3 regions of the Micromonospora sp. RV43 genome follow, and region 1 is predicted to be linked to each of the others. Evidence: riboswitches for the same ligand, from Rfam matches in the RefSeq annotation. Region 1 holds a riboswitch; each other region holds the start of a gene.

What was found. A riboswitch is a leader RNA that binds a small molecule or an ion and turns the genes downstream of it on or off. The one in region 1 is predicted to bind cobalamin.
Region 2: another riboswitch for cobalamin. It lies ahead of ABD52_RS27115 (peptidase); the one in region 1 lies ahead of ABD52_RS20285 (ferredoxin).
Region 3: another riboswitch for cobalamin. It lies ahead of ABD52_RS05850 (ribonucleoside-diphosphate reductase subunit alpha); the one in region 1 lies ahead of ABD52_RS20285 (ferredoxin).

Annotation. Positions count from the first base shown of each region.
Region 1 is NZ_LEKG01000083.1:14,078-20,459, forward strand. Features, by position in the region: gene ABD52_RS20265 (cobalt-precorrin-4/precorrin-4 C(11)-methyltransferase) at 1-295, shown strand, start outside; gene ABD52_RS20270 (precorrin-2 C(20)-methyltransferase) at 296-1,798, opposite strand; gene ABD52_RS20275 (precorrin-8X methylmutase) at 1,795-2,460, opposite strand; gene ABD52_RS20280 (sulfite reductase subunit beta) at 2,457-3,335, opposite strand; cobalamin riboswitch at 3,381-3,562, shown strand; gene ABD52_RS20285 (ferredoxin) at 3,652-4,296, shown strand; gene cobN (cobaltochelatase subunit CobN) at 4,293-6,382, shown strand, end outside.
Region 2 is NZ_LEKG01000139.1:2,263-8,644, reverse strand. Features, by position in the region: gene ABD52_RS27135 (tetratricopeptide repeat protein) at 1-803, shown strand, start outside; gene ABD52_RS27130 (hypothetical protein) at 869-1,309, opposite strand; gene ABD52_RS27125 (beta-1,3-glucanase family protein) at 1,481-3,073, shown strand; gene ABD52_RS27120 (alkaline phosphatase PhoX) at 3,252-4,412, shown strand; cobalamin riboswitch at 4,542-4,678, shown strand; gene ABD52_RS27115 (peptidase) at 4,777-5,820, shown strand; gene ABD52_RS27110 (hypothetical protein) at 5,856-6,341, shown strand.
Region 3 is NZ_LEKG01000014.1:56,784-63,165, reverse strand. Features, by position in the region: gene ABD52_RS05865 (acyl-CoA thioesterase) at 93-605, shown strand; gene ABD52_RS05860 (LysE family translocator) at 609-1,232, shown strand; gene ABD52_RS05855 (PrsW family glutamic-type intramembrane protease) at 1,320-2,165, opposite strand; cobalamin riboswitch at 2,286-2,502, shown strand; gene ABD52_RS05850 (ribonucleoside-diphosphate reductase subunit alpha) at 2,680-5,013, shown strand; gene ABD52_RS05845 (ribonucleotide-diphosphate reductase subunit beta) at 5,004-6,032, shown strand; gene ABD52_RS05840 (MFS transporter) at 6,054-6,382, opposite strand, start outside.

The sequences.
Region 1 (6,382 bases):
CGCCGCGACCGGCGCGACGCTCGCCCTGCACCTGGCGGTCACGCGTACCCGCGAGCTGGCCGCCGAACTGGCCGGCTACTACGGCCACGACTGCCCCATAGTCGTGGTGCACCGGGTGTCGCAGCCGCAGGAGCTCATCCTGCGCGGCACGCTGGCCGACATCGGCGGCCGGGTCGAGCAGGCCGGTCTGCGACAGGCAGCGGTCATCCTGGTCGGCCCGGCGCTGGCCGGGGACGTCCGTGGCGGCGAGTCGTTCCTCTACTCGGCCGGTCGCGAGCGCCGCGTGCGCGGCTGATCAGGGCACGAAGCGCGGGCTCCAGACACGTCCGGCCGCGGTGACTCGCGTCGCCGAGGCGCCGATGATCAACAGGCATTTCATGTCGATGCTGCCGGGGTCCAGTTCGCCGAGCGAGGTGACGGTGAGACTCTCCCCGGCCCGGCCGATGTCGCGGCCCACGACCACGACCGTCCGGGGGGACTTGTGCTCCAGCAGCACGGCCCGGGCCTGCGCGACCTGTTCGGTGCGTGAGCGTGAGCGCGGGTTGTAGAGGGCCAGCACCAAATCCGCCTCGGCGACAGCGCGCAGCCGCTTGACCACGACCTCCCACGGCTTGAGCCGGTCCGACAGGCTCATCACCGCGAAATCGGCCCCGATCGGCGCGCCCGCGCGCGCCGCGACCGCCTGGACGGCGGAGATCCCGGGTACGACACGGATGGCGACGCCGGCGTAGCGGGGGTCCTCCGCGGCCTCGAACACCGCCGACGCCATGCCGAAGACGCCCGCGTCACCGCCGGAGACGACCGCGACGCGCTCACCGGCGAGCGCCAGTTCGAGCGCCTGCCGGGCCCGCTCGAGCTCGACCGTGTTGCCGGAGGCGTGGCGGACGAGTCCGGGGCGCTGCGCGACGCGCTGGACGTACGGGCCGTAGCCGACGACGTGGCCGACCTCGGCGAGCACCTGCGACGCCTCGGGGGAGAGCCACCGATCGGGACCGGGGCCGAGGCCCACGACGACGACCTCGGCGCCGGGATAAGGTTCGGTGACCCTGGTGGCCGGGAGGTCGTAACGGGCCACTCCGGGCCGGGTGTCGCCGGGGACCAGCACGATCGAGAAGTACGGCACCGTGGCGGGGTCCACGTCGGCGACAGGCAGTACCCGCTCGGCGGTCATCGACGCCCGTTCGACGTACCAGGAGCCCTCGACGCGCGCGGCCTGCTCGAGCGCCGAGCGGACCTTGGTGAACGTCCGGCCCAGCTTCATGATCACCGCCCCGTCGGTGTCGGCGAGACGCCGGGCCAGCTCGGGCTCGGGCAACGTTCCCGGCAGCACGGTCAGCACGTCGGTCTGCCGGACCAGCGGCAGGGCGGTGGTGGCGGTGGCGGCGGCGAAGGCGGGCACACCGGCGACGACCTGCGTGTCGAACTCGCCGGCGAGCCGGTCGTGCAGGTACATGAACGAGCCGTAGAGCATCGGGTCGCCCTCGGCCAGCACGACCACGTCGCGGCCCGCACGAAGGTGGGCCCGCAGCCGCTCGGCGGCTTCGGCGTAGAAGTCGGCCATCGCCCCGGCGTACCCGCCCGGGTGCTCGGTGCTCTGGGTCGTCACCGGATAGACCAGCGCCTCCTCGATCACGTCGTCCGGGAACAGCCCGGCAGCGATGCGGCGCGCGTTGGACTGTTTGCCGACACCCTGGTGGTAGGCGATGACCTGGGCCGCGCCGATCAGCCGGGCGGCTTTGAGCGTGATCAGTTCGGGATCACCCGGGCCGACCCCGACGCCGGACAGCCGCCCGGTCACTCCGCCTCCCGGGCGAGGGCGTTGAGCGCGGAGGCGGCCATCGCCGAGCCGCCCCGGCGCCCGGTCACCACGAGATAGGGCACGTCGAGGCCGGGGGCGTCGGTGGCGAGGTCGATGAGCGCCTGCTTGGACTCGGCGGCGCCGATGAATCCCACCGGCGTACCGATGATCGCAGCTGGTCGTGGCGCGCCGTCGCGCAGCATCTCCAGCAGGTGGAACAGGGCCGTGGGGGCGTTGCCGAAGGCGACGACCGCGCCGGCGAGGTGGTCGGTCCACAGCGACACCGCCGCCGCCGACCGGGTCGTTGCCCACCGGTGGGCAAGCGCCGGGACCTCGGGTTCGTGCAGAAAGCAGCGGACCTCGTTGTCACGGGGCAGGCGGGCGCGGGTAACGCCGGTGGCGACCATGTGCGCGTCGGTCAGGATCGGCGCCCCCGCCTCCAGCGCCCCGCGGGCGGCGGCCACCAGGCCGGGGTGGATCACCAGGTTGCGGGTGAGGTCGGTCTGGCCGCATGCGTGGATCATCCGCACCGCGACCTTCTCGGCGTCGGCCGGCACACCCGAAAGATCGGCCTCGGCACGGATGGTGGCGAACGAGGCGTCGTAGATCGCCGCGCCGTCGGTGACGTAGTCGTAGCGGCGTGCCGGTGTGGTGAGACTCATGCGTTCTCCAGATCGGGGACGAGCAGGGTGCGGTACGGGGTGACGACGATCTCGCCGGCGCCGAGCGCGCGGATCTCCTCCAGCAGGGGAGCGTCCACTCGGCCGCCGGAAGCCGCGAGGTGCGCGGTGACGCGGCCGTCATCCTGAACGATCCTGCCCAGCGCGGGTGGAGGTGTGCTCACCCGGGTCCGCTCGGCACGGTCGAGTACGGTGCCCAGCAGCGCGGCGCCGGCGCCGGGCAGCTCGTCGACGTGCCAGGGTGAGTCCGGCCGGTCACCCGCGAGCCCGGCGAAGCGTACGGCGAGCCCGGTCAGCGCCGCGGCGGCCTCGTCCAGCCGGATGACTGGCCCCCACGCCGAGGTTCCGGCGCGTAGCTGCGCGGTGTCCGAGTCGAGCGCCACCAACCCCAGGTCCAAGTCACGGCTGACCAGATCACCGCGGCCGTCGTCAAGCACGAACAGGAACCGTCCGGTCAGCGCGGTGAGCCGGGGCTCGGCGCGCAGCCGTGCGTCGAGTCCGGCGACGACCGGGTGTAGATCGGCCCGGCCGCCACTGCGTCCGGTCAGCGGTGAGGCGAGGATGTTGCGGACCAGCTCGTGCGACGTGGACGGTACGAGCCCGGTCGCGATGACGTCGGCGACGACGGTCTCGGGCAGCCGCCCACCGTCGTGCTCGAGACCGCGCACCTGCAGGTTGGCGCGGCTGGTCAGGTGGACCGCGCCGTCGCCGTGCGCACGGGCCACCTCCACGAGTGCGCACAGCGCCGCAGTCGGCACGATCCCGCCGGGGACGCGCACCCGCACGAGCGCGCCGTCGTCGGCGATCCATGGGCGCAGCAGGCCGGGACACAGGTCGCGGCGGGTCCTCTCGGTCACGGCGACATGGTGCCAGAGCCCGTCCCCGGCGACACCGGCTGTCGGTGCTACCGTCGTGATGCCAGTCAAACTCAGCCATGAGCCAGGGAACCCGGTGCGAATCCGGGACTGACGCGCAGCGGTGAGGGTGACGGGCGGGGCACGACGCCACTGGACCCACGGTCTGGGAAGGCGCCCCGTCCGGTTGATCCCGAGTCCGAAGACCTGCTGGCCGCAGATCCGTCTGCGACACGTGCCCATCCAGGCCTCGCGCACAGGCCCCGGACGAAAGAAGACCCCGTGTCCCGATCGCACCGGATCACCGGCTCCTGACCCCGTGAGCGTCCTCGTTCACGTCGCGACCGCACTGACGGACGCCGCGTCGCCGGTGCTACGCGGGCAGGCCGAGGCAGCCGGCGCCCGACTGGCCTTCCTGCAAGCCGGCGAGCCGACGCTGACCCATGTGCTCGACCTGCTGCACGCCGAGGGCGTTCGGGAGGTTCGCCTGGAACCGGTGAGCACCGACGACCTGACTTTCGCCCGTTCGTGGGTGGGACGCGTGGCCGGCCACTGGCACCGTCAGCAGATCGACCCGCCGGTCATCCGGTTCGGCGAGCGCGCGATCACCGGGCACGAGGCGCCACTCACCTCACCGGCCTGGGACACCCTGCCGCCGTACCGCCATCATCTACTGCTGTGCCGCGGCCCGCGCTGCAGTGCCCGCGGCGCGGACGAGACCTATCGCGCGATCGTGGGCGCGCTCGTCGAGCAGCAGCTCACCGACGCCGACGTCCTCATGGCCCAGACCGGCTGCCTGTTCCCGTGCAACCACGGACCAGTCGCCGTCGTGCACCCCGACGGCACCTGGTACGGGCCGGTGCGACCCGGCGACGCGGCACGCCTCGTCGGCGAGCACCTACGCGCCGGCCGTCCGGTCGGCGACCTGCGCCTCGGCTCCCGTGTCACCGAAGGAGAAACATGACACGCATCGCCCTGCTGTCCACCTCGGACACCGACCTGCTCTCGGCGCGGGCCAGCAACGCGGACTGGTCCTGGGCCAACCCTGCCCGGCTCACCGGCGAGCGCCGCGACACCCTGACCACCGAGGCCGACGTGGTCGTTCTGCGGGTGCTCGGCTCGCCCGAGGACGTACGCGACCTCGCCGCGCTGATCCGCGGCACCGGCCGTCCCCTGGTCGTGCTCGGTGGGGAACGGACGCCGAACGCCGCGTTGATGGGGCTGTCGACCGTCCCGATCGGCGTCTGCGCCGAGGCGCACCGCTACCTCGCCGAGGGCGGCGCGGAGAACCTGCGCCAACTGCACGCCTTCCTGTCCGACACCGTGCTGCTGACCGGCGAAGGCTTCGAACCGCCGGCCGTGCTGCCCGAGTGGGGAGTCAGCCGGCAGCCGGCCCCGGACGCCCGGCCCCGCGTCGGAGTCCTGTACTACCGGGCCCACGAGGTGAGCGGCAACAACGCGTTCGCCCACGAACTCGCCGATGCCATCGACACCACCGGCGTGGCCGCCGGCGTACCGATCTACGTCTCGTCACTGCGGGCGGCGCCCGAGGAGTTGTACGCCGAACTCGCCACCCTGGACGCGATCGTCGTCACGGTCCTGGCCGCCGGCGGCGCCCGGCCCGCCACCGCGAGCGCCGGCGGCGACGACGAGTCCTGGGACGTCGAACGGCTGCGCGCCCTCGACATCCCCGTGCTGCAGGCTCTGGCGCTCACGTCCGGCAGAGCCGAGTGGGAGGCGTCCGACGAAGGCGTCACCCCGCTCGACTCCGCGACCCAGATCGCCATCCCCGAGTTCGACGGCCGCCTCATCACCGTCCCGTTCTCATTCAAGGAGGTCGACGCCGACGGCCTGCCCCGCTACGTGACCGACCCTGAGCGATGCACCCGCGTCGCGGGCATCGCCGTCAACCACGCCCGACTGCGGTATGTCCCGCCCGCCGAGCGCAAGGTGGCCCTCGTCCTGTCGGCCTACCCGACCAAGCACAGCCGCATCGGCAACGCCGTCGGCCTCGATACGCCCGTGTCGGCGATCCGATTGCTGCGCGCGATGCGAGATGCCGGCTACGACCTCGGCGCACCCGGCGCAATTCCCGGGCTCGACCCGCTGCTCCCGGTCGAGGGAGAGGATGCCGACACGACGGCCGGCAACGCGCTCATCCACGCTTTGATCGCCGCCGGTGGGCAGGACGAGGAGTGGCTCACGCAGGCTCAGCTCAGCGAGTCGCACGTGCGTATCAGCCGGGACGACTACCGGCGCTGGACTGCCGGATTGCCCGCCGCGCTGCGCGACGCCATGGCCGAGACCTGGGGCGAGGCTCCCGGCTCGCTTTTCGTCGACGACGACGGCGACATCGTGCTGGCCACCCTGCGCGCCGGTAACGTCGTCATCCTCATCCAGCCCCCGCGTGGCTTCGGCGAGAACCCGGTCGCGATCTACCACGACCCGGCCATGCCTCCGTCGCACCACTACCTGGCCGCGTACCGCTGGCTCGAACACGGCTTCGGCGCCGACGCGGTGGTGCACCTCGGCAAACACGGCTCGATGGAGTGGCTGCCGGGGAAGAACGCCGCGCTCTCAGCCGCCTGCGCCACGGACGCGGCGATCGGCAGCATGCCGTTGATCTATCCGTTCCTGGTCAACGATCCTGGCGAGGGTGCCCAAGCCAAGCGCCGCGCGCACGCCACCATCGTCGACCACCTGGTGCCGCCGATGGCACGCGCCGAAAGCTACGGCGACATCGCCAAGCTGGAGCAACTGCTCGACGAGCACGCCAACATCGCCGTGATGGACCCGGCGAAGCTGCCCGCGGTCCGCCAGCAGATCTGGACGCTGATGCAGTCCGCACAGATGCATCGCGACCTCGGCCTGGACGAACGGCCCGGCGACGAGGAGTTCGACGACTTCCTGCTGCACGTCGACGGCTGGCTGTGCGAGATCAAGGACGTACAGATCCGCGACGGATTGCACGTGCTCGGCCAGGCGCCGACCGGACAGGCACGCGTCAACCTGGTGCTCGCCGTGCTCCGCGCGACACAGGTCTGGGGCGG
Region 2 (6,382 bases), on a different contig from region 1:
TCGGCCCCGGCGAACGCCCGCAGGACCTGGCCCGGCTGCGCCACAACCGGGCGCAGGTTCACCTCGCGCTGGGCGACCCGGCGCGGGCGCTGGCCGATCTGGACACCGTGATCGCCCACGACCCCGACAACTGCGAGTACTACGTGGACCGCGCCGCCCTCCACCGGGCGGCGGGCCGGACCCGAGCCGCGATCAGGGACTACGACGCCGCCATCCGGCTGGGACCGCATCTGCCCGAGGCGTACTACAACCGGGCCGTGCTCCAGCAGGAGCGGGGCCGCCCCGAGCGGGCTCGCGCCGACCTGGAGCGGGTGCTCGCCATCGAACCGGGGCACCTCGACGCCCGGATCGCCCTGGTCAACCTGCACGTGGAGCGCGGCGCGCTGGATGCCGCCGAGGCGGGTGCGCGGGCCGGGCTGGCCGGCGCTCCGCAGGAGCCCGCGCTGCTGTGCACCCTGGGCCTGGTCCTCGCCGAGCGCGGCCGGCCCGCCGAGGCCGACGAACTGCTCACCCGGGCCCTGAACGGGGACCCCGAACTGGTGGAGGCGTGGACGAACCGGGCCGCCACCCGGTTCGAGCGCGGCGACGTGGCCGCCGCGCTCGCCGACCTGGACCGGGCGGTGGCGCTGTCGGAGGCCCCCGTGCCGCGCTACAACCGGGGTACGGCCCTGGCCCGGCTGGGCCGGTGGGACGAGGCGGCCCGCGACTTCGCCCAGGCGCTCGCCCAGCCCGGCCTGGACCGCGCCCTGCGCCGGGATCTGCGCGCGGAACTCACCAGGTGCCGCCGCGCGCTGGCCGTCTGACCCGGCCCGGCCGGGGAGCCGGCGCTCATCGTGCGCCGGCCCCGGTCCGGGGAAGGGGAGCGGTTTCAGCAGCCCTGGCGGCGGCTGTAGATCTGGTGGCGCTCACCGGCCCATCCGATGTAGCCGACCGCCTCGACGCAGTAGTTCGCCGTACCGGTGACGGCGACCGGGCCGGCGTAATAGCTGAAGTCACCGGAATTGGTGTCCGCGCCGCCCGACCGGGTGCAGTGCGCGCCCTCGCCCGACCGCTCCGCGCAGCGGTAGATCTGCACGAAGGTCGGCGCCGACCTCCCGTACGCCGCGCCGCGGTGGTAGAAGCAGGCGCTGTTGGTGCCCCCGTTGCTGCTGTTGTAGTAGATCACCAGTTCACCGAGCCCGGACGACTGCACCTGGCTGTAGGTGATGGTCCCCGAGCAGGAGCCGGCCGCCTGGGCGGCGGGGGCGCCGACAGTCAGGCCCGCCGCGACGGTCACCAGCGCCGTCAGCGCCGAAAGCATGCGTTTCATGTACCTACCTACCCAATCCACAGTCGACTGTTCCGTAGTGGATCTTAATCAACCGGTGACCTTCGCCGTGGCCCTGATCCATAGGCAACCACCTATTGACAAACAATATTAACAATTGGACCCTGCTGAGAGAGCGCTCTCCCGTCCCCCCGTCTCCCGCGAGGTGTCCCCATGCGTCTCCGAAGAAGGCTGCTCGCCGCCGCGTCCGCCCTGCTCGCCGGGCTCACCGGCGCCGTCGTCGCCACGCCCGCCCAGGCGGTCGGACCGGCGTTGCTGCCGGTCACCGTCACCAACACCACCGGCCGCAGCGACCCGGTCCACCTCTACGTCATCGGCGTCCAGCTGTCCTCCGGCCGACTCGGCTACGTCACCTCCGGCGGCACCTTCGTGCCGTGGACCGGCGGGCAGCTCCCGCCGTCACCCGCGCCGGACGTCTCCATACCGGGCCCCGGCAACGGCGGCAGCACCACGATCCAGTTCCCCCGCGGCTTCTCCGGCCGGGCCTACTTCTCCCTCGGGCAGAAGCTCAAGTTCTTCCTCACCCCGGACGGACTGGTGCAGCCCGCGCCCTGGGCGGCCGGTGACGCGAACCGCGACATCCTCTTCGACTGGAGCGAGTTCACCTACAACGACTCCGGGCTGTGGCTCAACAGCTCCCAGGTCGACATGTTCGCGATCCCGCACGCGGTCACCGTGACCGGCGCCAACGGCGTCACCAAGCGCACCGGCGACGTGGTGGCCAACGGACGCAACGCGGTCATCGACGGGATCCGGGCGCAGCCGGGCTGGGCCGGCACCGTCCACACCCGCTCCGACGGGACCGTGCTACGCGTCCTGGCTCCGGGCAAGGCGGCCGGGGCCGGCCTGCTGAGCACCACGTACCTGGACTCGTACATCGCGTCCGCGTGGAACGCGTACACCACGAAGACCCTGACCGTGGCGCCCTTCGCCGACCAGCCGGCCATCCGGTACTACGGCCGCACCTCGGGCAACACCATGACCTTCACCAACGGCAGCGGCCAGGTGGTCGCCTCCTTCAACCGGCCCTCCTCGGCCAGCGTCTGGGGCTGTGACGGCGACCTGCCCGCGCCGAACGACCAGGTGGTCGGCCCGATCTCGCGTACGCTCTGCGCCGCCCTCAACCGAGGCACGCTCGGCACCGTCGACACCCAGCCCAGCACGAACGCCGCCGACTTCTACCGCAGCAACCCCACCAACCAGTACGCACGCCTGATCCACGCCAACATGACCGACGGCCGGGCGTACGCGTTCGCCTTCGACGACGTCGGTGGATTCGAGTCGCTGGTGCACGACGGCGATCCCCGTTCGGCCGGACTGATCCTCAGCCCGTTCACCGGCGGTGGCGGCAGCACCCCGACCACCGGGGTGCCAGTGGTCAGCAACTGGAACAACAAGTGCATCGACGTGCCGAGCTCCAACTTCGTCGACCGCGCGCCGTTGCAGATGTGGAACTGCAACAACACCAACGCGCAGAAGTGGACGTTCAGCGGCACGGCGCTCAAGAGCCAGAACAACAAGTGCATGGACGTCGACGCCGGGTCCACCGCGAACGGGGCGGCGGTGCAGCTCTACACCTGCAACGGCACCGGCGCCCAGCAGTTCACCCTGAACGCGGCCGGAGACCTGGTCAACCTCCAGGCCGGCAAGTGCGTCGACATCAAGGACTGGAACGGCAACGACGGCGCGAGGCTCCAGCTCTGGGACTGCGGGGGCACGGCCAACCAGAAGTGGCGCAAGGGCTGACCAGCCATGCGAACGGTGGCGGGGGCCGACCGCGAGTCGCTCCCGTCACCGGCAGGCGACGGACGAGACGGCCGGTGACACGACGCCGCGCACCGAGGCGTCCATCGACGTTCATCCAACAGATCGATGTGCGTAAGCTCCGCCCGGTCAGATCTGGGGAACCTACCGAGGAGGTTCCATGGATCGTCGAGCAATGCTGCGGGCCACTGTCGTCGGTGCGGGCGCTGTCGCGCTGCCGTTCACCGCGTGGTCGGCGGCGTACGGAGCCCCGGCGCAGAACGCGGCGGGCCCCTACGGTGGGCTCCAGCCCGCCGACGCCAACGGCATCCAGTTGCCGGCCGGCTTCACCAGCTCGATCGTCGCACGATCCCGTCGGACGGTGCCGGGGACGTCGTACACCTGGCACGACGCTCCGGACGGTGGCGCCGTGTTCCCGAACGGCACCGGCTGGATCTACGTGTCGAACTCCGAGGTGTCAGCCGGTGCGGGCGGCGGTGCCTCACGCCTCGTCTTCAACTCCAGCGGCGCCGTGGTCGGGGCGTCGCGGATCCTCTCCGGCACCAACAACAACTGCGCCGGGGGGAAGACGCCGTGGAACACCTGGCTCTCCTGCGAGGAGGTGTCCCTGGGGCGGGTCTTCGAGACGTACCCCCTCGGCGGGACCGCCGTGGCGCGTCCCGCGCTGGGCCGGTTCAAGCACGAGGCGGCCGCGGCCGACCCGGTCCGCCGGGTCGTCTACCTGACCGAGGACGAGACCGACGGCAAGTTCTACCGGTTCGTGCCGACCACCTGGGGCGACCTCTCCGCCGGAACCCTCCAGGTCTTCCGCGCCGGTACGGCGACCTCCGGCACGTTCACCTGGGCCACGGTGCCCGACCCGGACGGCTCGCCCACCCCGACCCGGCAGCAGGTGTCCGGCGCGAAGACGTTCAACGGCGGCGAGGGCTGTCACTACGCGGATGACACCGTCTGGTTCACCACGAAGGGCGACAACCGCGTGTGGCAGGTCAACCTGGCCGCCGGCACGTACGAGCTCGCCTACGACGACAACCTGGTCAGTCCGGGCACCCCTCCGCTGACCGGGGTCGACAACATCACCGGGTCCACTGCCGGTGACCTGTACGTCGCGGAGGACGGCGGGAACATGGAGATCTGCATGATCACGCCCGACGACAAGATCTCGGTCTTCCTGCGGATCACCGGACAGAGCGGTTCGGAGATCACCGGGCCGGCGTTCACCCCGGCGGGGGACCGGCTGTACTTCTCGTCGCAACGCGGCACGACCGGCTCGTCCTCCGGCGGCATCACCTACTGCGTCACCGGGCCGTTCCGCCGATGACCGGCTCCCGGCCCCGCTGACAGTGACCACGCGGTCGAGGACGCCCGGTCTTCACCGGGCGTCCTGCCGGCCGTCACGGCACGTGTCCGGATCCTGGCGCATTGACATCGGCGCTCCGGCCACAGCAGACTGTCGCGACAACTGAACCACCGCGTGTACGTGCGGGGGAAGACCGGTCGAAATCCGGCGCTGGCCCGCAACGGTAGGCCGCCCAGAGAGATCTGCGGCGGCGAGCCCGAATACCCGTCGTACGCGTGCATCCGCTCCCCACCCGTCGTGGCCCACGGGTCGGAGTCCCGGTCGACGCGGCGTTGCCGCGGTCGTCCGGGCTTTCGACGACCGCCGGGCCGGAAAGGCGCTTCCGATGGTCGTCCGCCGAAGCCGGCACCGCCTGCTCGCGCTCCTCTGCGGCGTACTCGCTGCTCTCACCCTCACCACACCCGCCGTCGCCGCCCCCGAGCGCGCCGCCCTCACCCGTCCGGAGGCCGCCGGCGGCTGGCTCGCCCGGCAACTCGTCGACGGCGAACGCTTCGAGGCGGTCTTCGACGGTGTCGCGTACCCCGACCAGGGGCTGACCCTCGACGCCGTGTTCGCCTTCGCCGCCACCGGCGTCGCCGACGACCACGGCGGCGACGCGCTGGCCTGGGTCACCCGGCCGGACATCCGCGACGGCTACCTCGGCGACGGCGTCTCCGAGGCGTACGCGGGTGCGACCGCCAAGCTCGCCCTCGCCGTGCAGGTGCGCGGCGGCGACCCGGCCGGCGTCGGCGGGGTGGACCTGATCGCCCGGCTGCGCTCGCTCCAGACGCCGGCCGGCAGGTTCAGCGACCGGTCCGCGTACGGCGACTACAGCAACGCGTTCAGCCAATCCTTCGCGCTGCTGGCGCTGGACCGTACGGCGGGCGGAGCGCCACCGGCGGCGGCCGCCTGGCTGGCCGGCACCCGGTGCCCGGACGGCGGCTACCCGCTGCTGCCCGCGCAACCGGTCTGCACGTCCGACGTGGACGCCACCGCGCTCGCGGCACAGGCGCTGCGCGCCGCGGACCGTCCGGCCGACGCCGCCGCCGGGCTGCGCTGGCTGGTGTCCGTTCAGCGTGCCGACGGCGGCTTCGCCAACGCGGGCGGCACGCCGAACGCCAACAGCACCGGCCTCGCCGCGCAGGCCCTGCGCGACGGCCACCGGCTGCCGGCCTGGGCGCGGGCCCGGGCATTCCTCGCCGGACTCCAGGTCGGCTGCGCCGGGGCGCCGGCCGACAGGGGCGCTGTCGACTTCGACGGCGGCGGCTTCGACCCGGCCACCGCACCCCGGGCGACCGCCCAGGCCGTCCTCGGTCTCACCGGGATCGGGTACGCCCGTCTGTCCGCCGCCGGCGCCGACCCCGGCGCACCGGCGCTCGCCTGCCCGTGAACCCCTTCGCCGCTCGCCCGATCACAGGAGGATCCGTGTTCCGTCATCGTTCCACAGTCCGCACCTGGCTGGCCGGCCTGCTGGCCGCCGTCGTCGCCGGCGTCGCGCTGACCGCAGTCGAACCCGCGCCCCGGGCGGCGCACGCCGCCGCCTGCGCGGGCACCTCGGGAGTCACTGTGGTCGTCGACTTCGCCGCGCTCGGCGGCGGCGTCCAGGTCGCCTGTGCGCCGGGCGATCCGGCCACCGGCCTGGCCGCGCTCCAGGCCGCCGGCTTCACAGTGACCGGCACCGCCCGCTGGGGCCTGGCCTTCGTCTGCCGGATCAACGGCAAGCCCACCGCCGCGACGGAGCCGTGCGTCAACACCCCGCCGGCCACGGCGTACTGGTCGTACTGGCATGCGTCCAGCGGCGGCTCCTGGTCCTACAGCACGTCGGGGGCGACCGGCTACAACCCCGCGCCGGGCAGTGTCGAGGGCTGGTCCTTCGGCGCCGGCGCCCCGCCGAGCATCGCCGCTCCCTAGGTGTGACCGGCGGCGCACCGGGTGCCGGCAACTGCTCTGGC
Region 3 (6,382 bases), on a different contig from region 1:
GGTGACACGTCGTACGCAGGGCCGTCGGCGTGTCCTCGACGTGCACACCCCGGCCGGTCGGCGGTCCGCTTCTGCGAGGACGGAACCGCACAGTGCCCGACACCATCACGCTCACCGGCCGACCACCGTCGGCCTCGCACCTGACCCTGTCGCAGATCATGGACCAGCACCACACCAACCTGATGGGCACGGTCCACGGCGGGCGGATCCTCAACCTGATCGACTCGGTCGCCGGTGTGGTCGCCGCCCGCCACTCCGACGGCCCGGCCGTCACCGCCGCCATCGACGAGACCGCGTTCCTGCGGGCGGTACGCGTCGGGGACGTGGTACACGTGGACGCCCGGATCACCTGGGCCGGCCGCAGCTCGATGGAGGTGGCGGTGAAGGTCAGCGCGGACCGGTGGGACCGCGCGGTGCCGCCGGTGGACGTGGCGACCGCGCACCTGGTGATGGTGGCGGTGGACGACGACGGGCAGCCCCGGCCGGTGCCGCCGCTGCACGCCGAGACCGACGGCGACCGGCGGCGCTACCGGGAGGCGCAGATCCGGCGCGAACACCGGCTGGCGCTGCGCCGGGCGCTGCTCGACGGCGCCGGGGAGGGCTGACCGTTGCTCGGACTGTCGGCGGCCACGCTCGCGGGTTACCTGGCCGCCATCGTGGTGCTCATGCTCACCCCGGGGCCGGACATGATGTTCGTGCTCGCCAACGCCACCCGGTACGGCCCACGGGCGGGCGCGGTGGCCGCGCTCGGGGTCGCCGCCGGGGAGGCGGTGCACGTCGCCGCCGTGGTGGCCGGGCTCGCCACGCTGATCGCCGCGTCCCCGGTGCTGTTCACCGCGATCCGGTGGGCCGGTGCGGCGTACCTCATCGTGCTGGGCCTGCGGGCGCTGCGCGGCACCGGCCGGCCCGGCGCACCGGCGGACCGGCCGGACGGCGGCGCCGGGCGGGCGTTCCGGCGCGGGCTGCTGACGAATCTGCTCAACCCGAAGATGATCCTGTTCAGTGTGGCCTTCCTGCCGCAGTTCGTCCGGCCCGAGGCGGGCCCGGTGGCGGCGCAGCTGGTGCTGCTCGGCGTGCTGTTCGTCGCGGTGCAGCTCGCCGTGGACCTGGCGCTCGGGGTGGGCGCCGGGCGGTTCGCCAGGCGGTGGGGCGACAGCCGCTGGTCACGGCGCGTCGACCGGCTCTGCGCTGTCGCCTTCGTCGCGCTCGGCGTCCGGCTGGCCGCCGGCTGAGACGCACCGGGGCGAGTGGCGGGGCGCGGTGGGGCGTCGGCAATGCCCGGGCCGGTTGATCGACTCCATCACGCCGAGGTGGCGGCATCAGAAGTGCTCCGACCCCGCCACCTCGGCGAACTGGCGATGACCATGAGGCCGGTCCCGGTTCGACTCCGCCGGCGTCCCGGACGCGGGCGGCCGCTCGCGGTCCAGGTGCAGGCGCAGCAGCACCCAGCCCAGCGACACGGCGCCGATGAACACGTACGCGGGCTGGGTGCCGAACGTGTCCCAGCAGGTGTGCAGCGTGACGGCGGCGGCGAAGGTGAGCAGGAACGCCGCCAGCTTCCGGCCGCCGGGCGCGGCGGCGAACGTGAACAGCGCGGCGGCGGTCAGCCCGGTCCAGGCCAGGTGCGCGGCGGGCGCGGTGAGACCGCGTACCAGCAGCGTCCGCTCGACCGCGCCGAGGTTGCCCTCCGACCCGACGAACGCGGCGAACGCGTAGCCCATGGTCTCCAGCGCGGCGAACCCGGCGCCGGAGGCCACGCCGATCACCAGGCCCTGCGCCGGGGACGGGTGCCGCCGCCACAGCAGCAGGATGCCGGCCGGCACGATCAGTTTGGCGGTCTCCTCGGCCAGGCCGACGAGCGCCATCGGCAGGACGCCGAGGCGGTGCAGGGTGCCGTACTCCAGCCAGCCGGCGGCGACCACGCCGACCACGCCGCCGAGGAGCGCGGCGACGCCGACGACGGAGCCGGGGACCGGGCGGCGGGCCGGCCGTCCCTGGGCGAAGGCCAGGAACGTGGCGGGTGCGACGCACGCGCCGAGCACGATCAGCGCCGGGACGAACGTGACGGTCCCGGTGCCGGCGAGTGTCTCCAGCACCAGCAGGTGAAGCCCGACGCCGACGAGCAGGACCGCCACCCACGCCCAGCGGCGTCCGGTATTCCCCATACCGCCGAGTATCGCGCCCGCCGGGTCGCGCCGGAATCGGGGGTAGGCACTGTGGACAGTGAGATCATTCCGACACGCCGACACGACATCTGGTGTTGCACGCAAGCCCTCACCGCCATATATGGTGGTGCCGCAGCTGGTTCGGCCGAGCCCTTCGGGGCGGGGCCGAGGCAAGAGGGAACCCGGTGGGAATCCGGGACTGCCCCGCAGCGGTGAGTGGGAACGACAGCCGTCAACAGCACTGGGCCACCGGCCTGGGAAGCGACGGCCGGTAGGCGACCGGCGACCCCGGTCGGGCCCGCGAGTCCGAAGACCTGCCAGCGCGCCGTACGCCTCCGCGTACGGCGGCCGGAGGTCGCGCGGGACGACCGACGCCAGCAGCCGGGCCGGCCGTGCGCCGCGCCCGTTGGCGTCTCCCGCCGTCTCCAGACGGTGACAGCGAGGAGAGGTCATGACTGTCGTGCAGGAGAGTCCCCCGTCCGGAACCGGCGGGTCCGAGACCCGCCGGCCGGCGATGCGGGTACGCAAGCGGGACGGCGACACCGAGCCGGTGGACGTCGGCAAGATCGTCCGGGCGGTCGAGCGCTGGGTCGCCGACCTGGACGAGGTGGACCCGCTGCGGGTGGCCACGAAGACGATAAGCGGGCTCTACGACGGGGCGACCACCGCCGAGCTGGACCGGTTGTCGATCCAGACCGCGGCGGAGCTGATCGGCGAGGAGCCGCAGTACTCGAAGCTGGCGGCGCGGTTGCTCGCCGCGTACGTGGACAAGGAGGTCCGCGGACAGGGCGTGGCGAGCTTCAGCCAGTCGATCGCCTACGCGCACGGGCTGGGACTGATCGGCGACGAGACGGCCGCGTTCGTGGCCCGGCACGCCCGCAAGCTCGACGACGCCGTGGACCCGGACGGCGACCTGCGGTTCGAGTACTTCGGACTGCGTACGGTGGCCGACCGCTACCTGCTGCGGCACCCGCAGTCGCGGCTGGTGGTGGAGACGCCGCAGTACTGGCTGCTGCGGGTGGCCTGCGGGCTGTCCCGCACCCCGGGCGAGGCGGTCGGCTTCTACCGGCTGATGTCCAGCCTGGCGTACCTGCCCAGCTCCCCCACGCTGTTCAACTCCGGCACCCGGCACACCCAGATGTCGTCGTGCTTCCTGGTCGACTCGCCGCGCGACGAGCTGGACTCGATCTACGAGCGGTACCACCAGGTGGCGAAGCTGTCGAAGTTCTCCGGCGGCATCGGCATCTCCTGGTCGCGGGTGCGTGGCCGGGGCGCGCTGATCCGGGGCACCAACGGCCGGTCCAACGGCATCGTGCCGTTCCTCAAGACGCTCGACGCCGGGGTGGCCGCGGTCAACCAGGGCGGCCGGCGCAAGGGCGCGGCCTGCGTCTACCTGGAGCCGTGGCACCCGGACGTGGAGGAGTTCCTGGAGCTGCGGGACAACACCGGCGAGGAGTCGCGGCGTACGCACAACCTCAACCTGGCCAACTGGATCCCGGACGAGTTCATGCGCCGGGTCGAGGCCGACGGCGAGTGGTCGCTGGTCGACCCGTCGGACGCCCCGGAACTGCCCGACCTGTACGGCGAGGCGTTCGACGCCGCGTACCGGGCGGCGGAGAAGAACGCGGTCCGCACGGTCCGGGCCCGGGACCTGTACGGGCGGATGATGCGCACGCTCGCGCAGACCGGCAACGGCTGGATGACGTTCAAGGACGCCGCGAACCGGCTGTCCAACCAGACCGGCGAGCCGGGCAACGTGATCCACCTGTCCAACCTGTGCACCGAGATCCTGGAGGTCAACGACGACGCCGAGACGGCTGTGTGCAACCTCGGCTCGGTGAACCTCGGCGCCCACGTCACCGCCGACGGCGTGGACTGGGAGCGGCTGCGCGCCACGGTCCGCACCGCCGTGGTGTTCCTCGACCGGGTGATCGACATCAACTACTACCCGGCCGAGCAGGCGGCGGCGTCGAACCCGCGCTGGCGGCCGGTCGGGCTCGGGCTGATGGGGTTGCAGGACGCGTTCTTCACGCTGCGCCTGCCGTTCGACTCGGCGCAGGCCAAGGAGCTGTCCACTCGCGTGCAGGAGGAGATCCTGCTGACCGCGCTGGAGACCTCCGCCGGGCTGGCCGAGCGGTTCGGGCCGCATCCGGCGTACCCGCAGACCCGGGCCGCGAAGGGTGACCTGCACCCGGACCTGTGGGGCGCGGAGCCGGCGCAGGCCGGACGGTGGGCGGCGCTGCGCGAGCGGATCGCCGCCCACGGGCTGCGCAACTCGCTGCTGGTGGCGATCGCGCCGACCGCCACCATCGCCTCCATCGCCGGCTGCTACGAGTGCGTGGAGCCGCAGGTGTCCAACCTGTTCAAGCGCGAGACCATGTCCGGGGAGTTCCTCCAGGTCAACACGTACCTGGTGCGGGAGCTGAAGGCGCGCGGGCTGTGGACGCCGCAGGTCCGCGACCGGATCAAGCGGGCCGAGGGTTCGGTGCAGGAAATCACCGAGTTGCCCACGCCGGTGCGGGAGCTGTTCCGCACCGCCTGGGAGCTGCCGCAGCGGGCGCTGATCGACCTGGCCGCCGCGCGGGCGCCCTTCATCGACCAGTCCCAGTCGCTGAACCTGTTCCTGAGCGCGCCGACCATCGGCAAGCTGTCCTCGATGTACCTGTACGCCTGGAAGGCCGGGCTGAAGACCACCTACTACCTGCGTTCCCGTCCCGCCACCCGCATCCAGCAGGCCACCGTCGCGCCGGTGCTCGCCCCGGTCTCCGGCGTGGTCTCCGCCGTGAGCGACGACGAGGCGCTGGCCTGTTCCCTGGAGAACCCCGAGAGCTGCGAGGTATGCCAGTGACCACCACCGCACCGACCCGGCACATGCTGCTCGACCCCGGCATGGACCTGACCCTGCGGCCGATGCGCTACCCGCGCTTCTTCGACCGGTTCAAGGACGCGATCAAGAACACCTGGACGGTCGAGGAGGTGGACCTGCACTCGGACCTCGCCGACCTGGCGAAGCTGTCCCCGGCCGAGCGGCACCTGGTGTCGCGGCTGGTGGCGTTCTTCGCCACCGGCGACACCATCGTCGCCAACAACCTGGTGCTCAACCTGTACCAGCACGTCAACTCCCCGGAGGGCCGGCTCTACCTGTCCCGGCAGCTGTTCGAGGAGGCGGTGCACGTCCAGTTCTACCTGAACCTGCTCGACACGTACGTGCCGGACGAGAAGGAACGGTTCGCCGCGTTCGACGCGGTGGAGAACATCCCGTCGATCGCCCGCAAGGCCGAGTTCTGCTTCCGGTGGATCGACTCGATCTTCGAGCTGCGCGAGCTACGGACCCGCGCGGACCGGCGGGCGTTCCTGCTCAACCTGATCTGCTTCGCCGCGTGCATCGAGGGCCTGTTCTTCTACGGCGCCTTCGCCTACGTCTACTTCCTGCGCTCCCGGGGCCTGCTCAACGGGCTGGCCTCCGGCACCAACTGGGTGTTCCGGGACGAGTCGATGCACATGGCGTTCGCCTTCGACGTGGTGGAGACCGTACGCGCCGAGGAGCCGGACCTGTTCGACGACGAGATGGAGCGGCAGGTGAAGGAGATGCTGGCCGAGGCGGTGGAGTGCGAGGTGAGCTTCGCCGAGGACCTGCTGGGGCAGGGCGTGCCCGGGATGTCACTGGCCGACATGCGCGAGTACCTCCAGCACGTGGCCGACCGGCGCCTCGCAGTGCTCGGCATCGCCCCCATGTACGGCAGCGGCAACCCGTTCGCGTTCATGGAGTTGCAGGACGTGCAGGAGCTGTCCAACTTCTTCGAGCGCCGGGTGTCGGCGTACCAGGTCGGGGTGACCGGCTCGGTCACCTTCGACGACGACTTCTGAGCGCCACCCCCGCCCCGGCCGTCACGGCCGGGGCGGGACCGGGCTCTCGCCGGGCAGCGCCGTCGCCCGGACCCGCCCGATCAGCGCCACCACGGCGATCGCCATCACGGCCACCACCACGAACGCGCTGCGCAGGTCCAGGGCGCCGGCGAGCAGGCCGATCACCGGCGCCGCGAGCAACGCGCCCGGCCACTGGCCCATCGCCACCACCGAGACGCCCTCACCCGAGGTGAGGCCCGGCTGTTCGCCGGCGAAGCCGAGCACCGTCGGGGTCACGCACGCCAGGCCGAAGCCGAGCAGTCCGAAGCCGGCCATCACCGCGGCCGGATGGGGGTACGCCACCGGCAGCG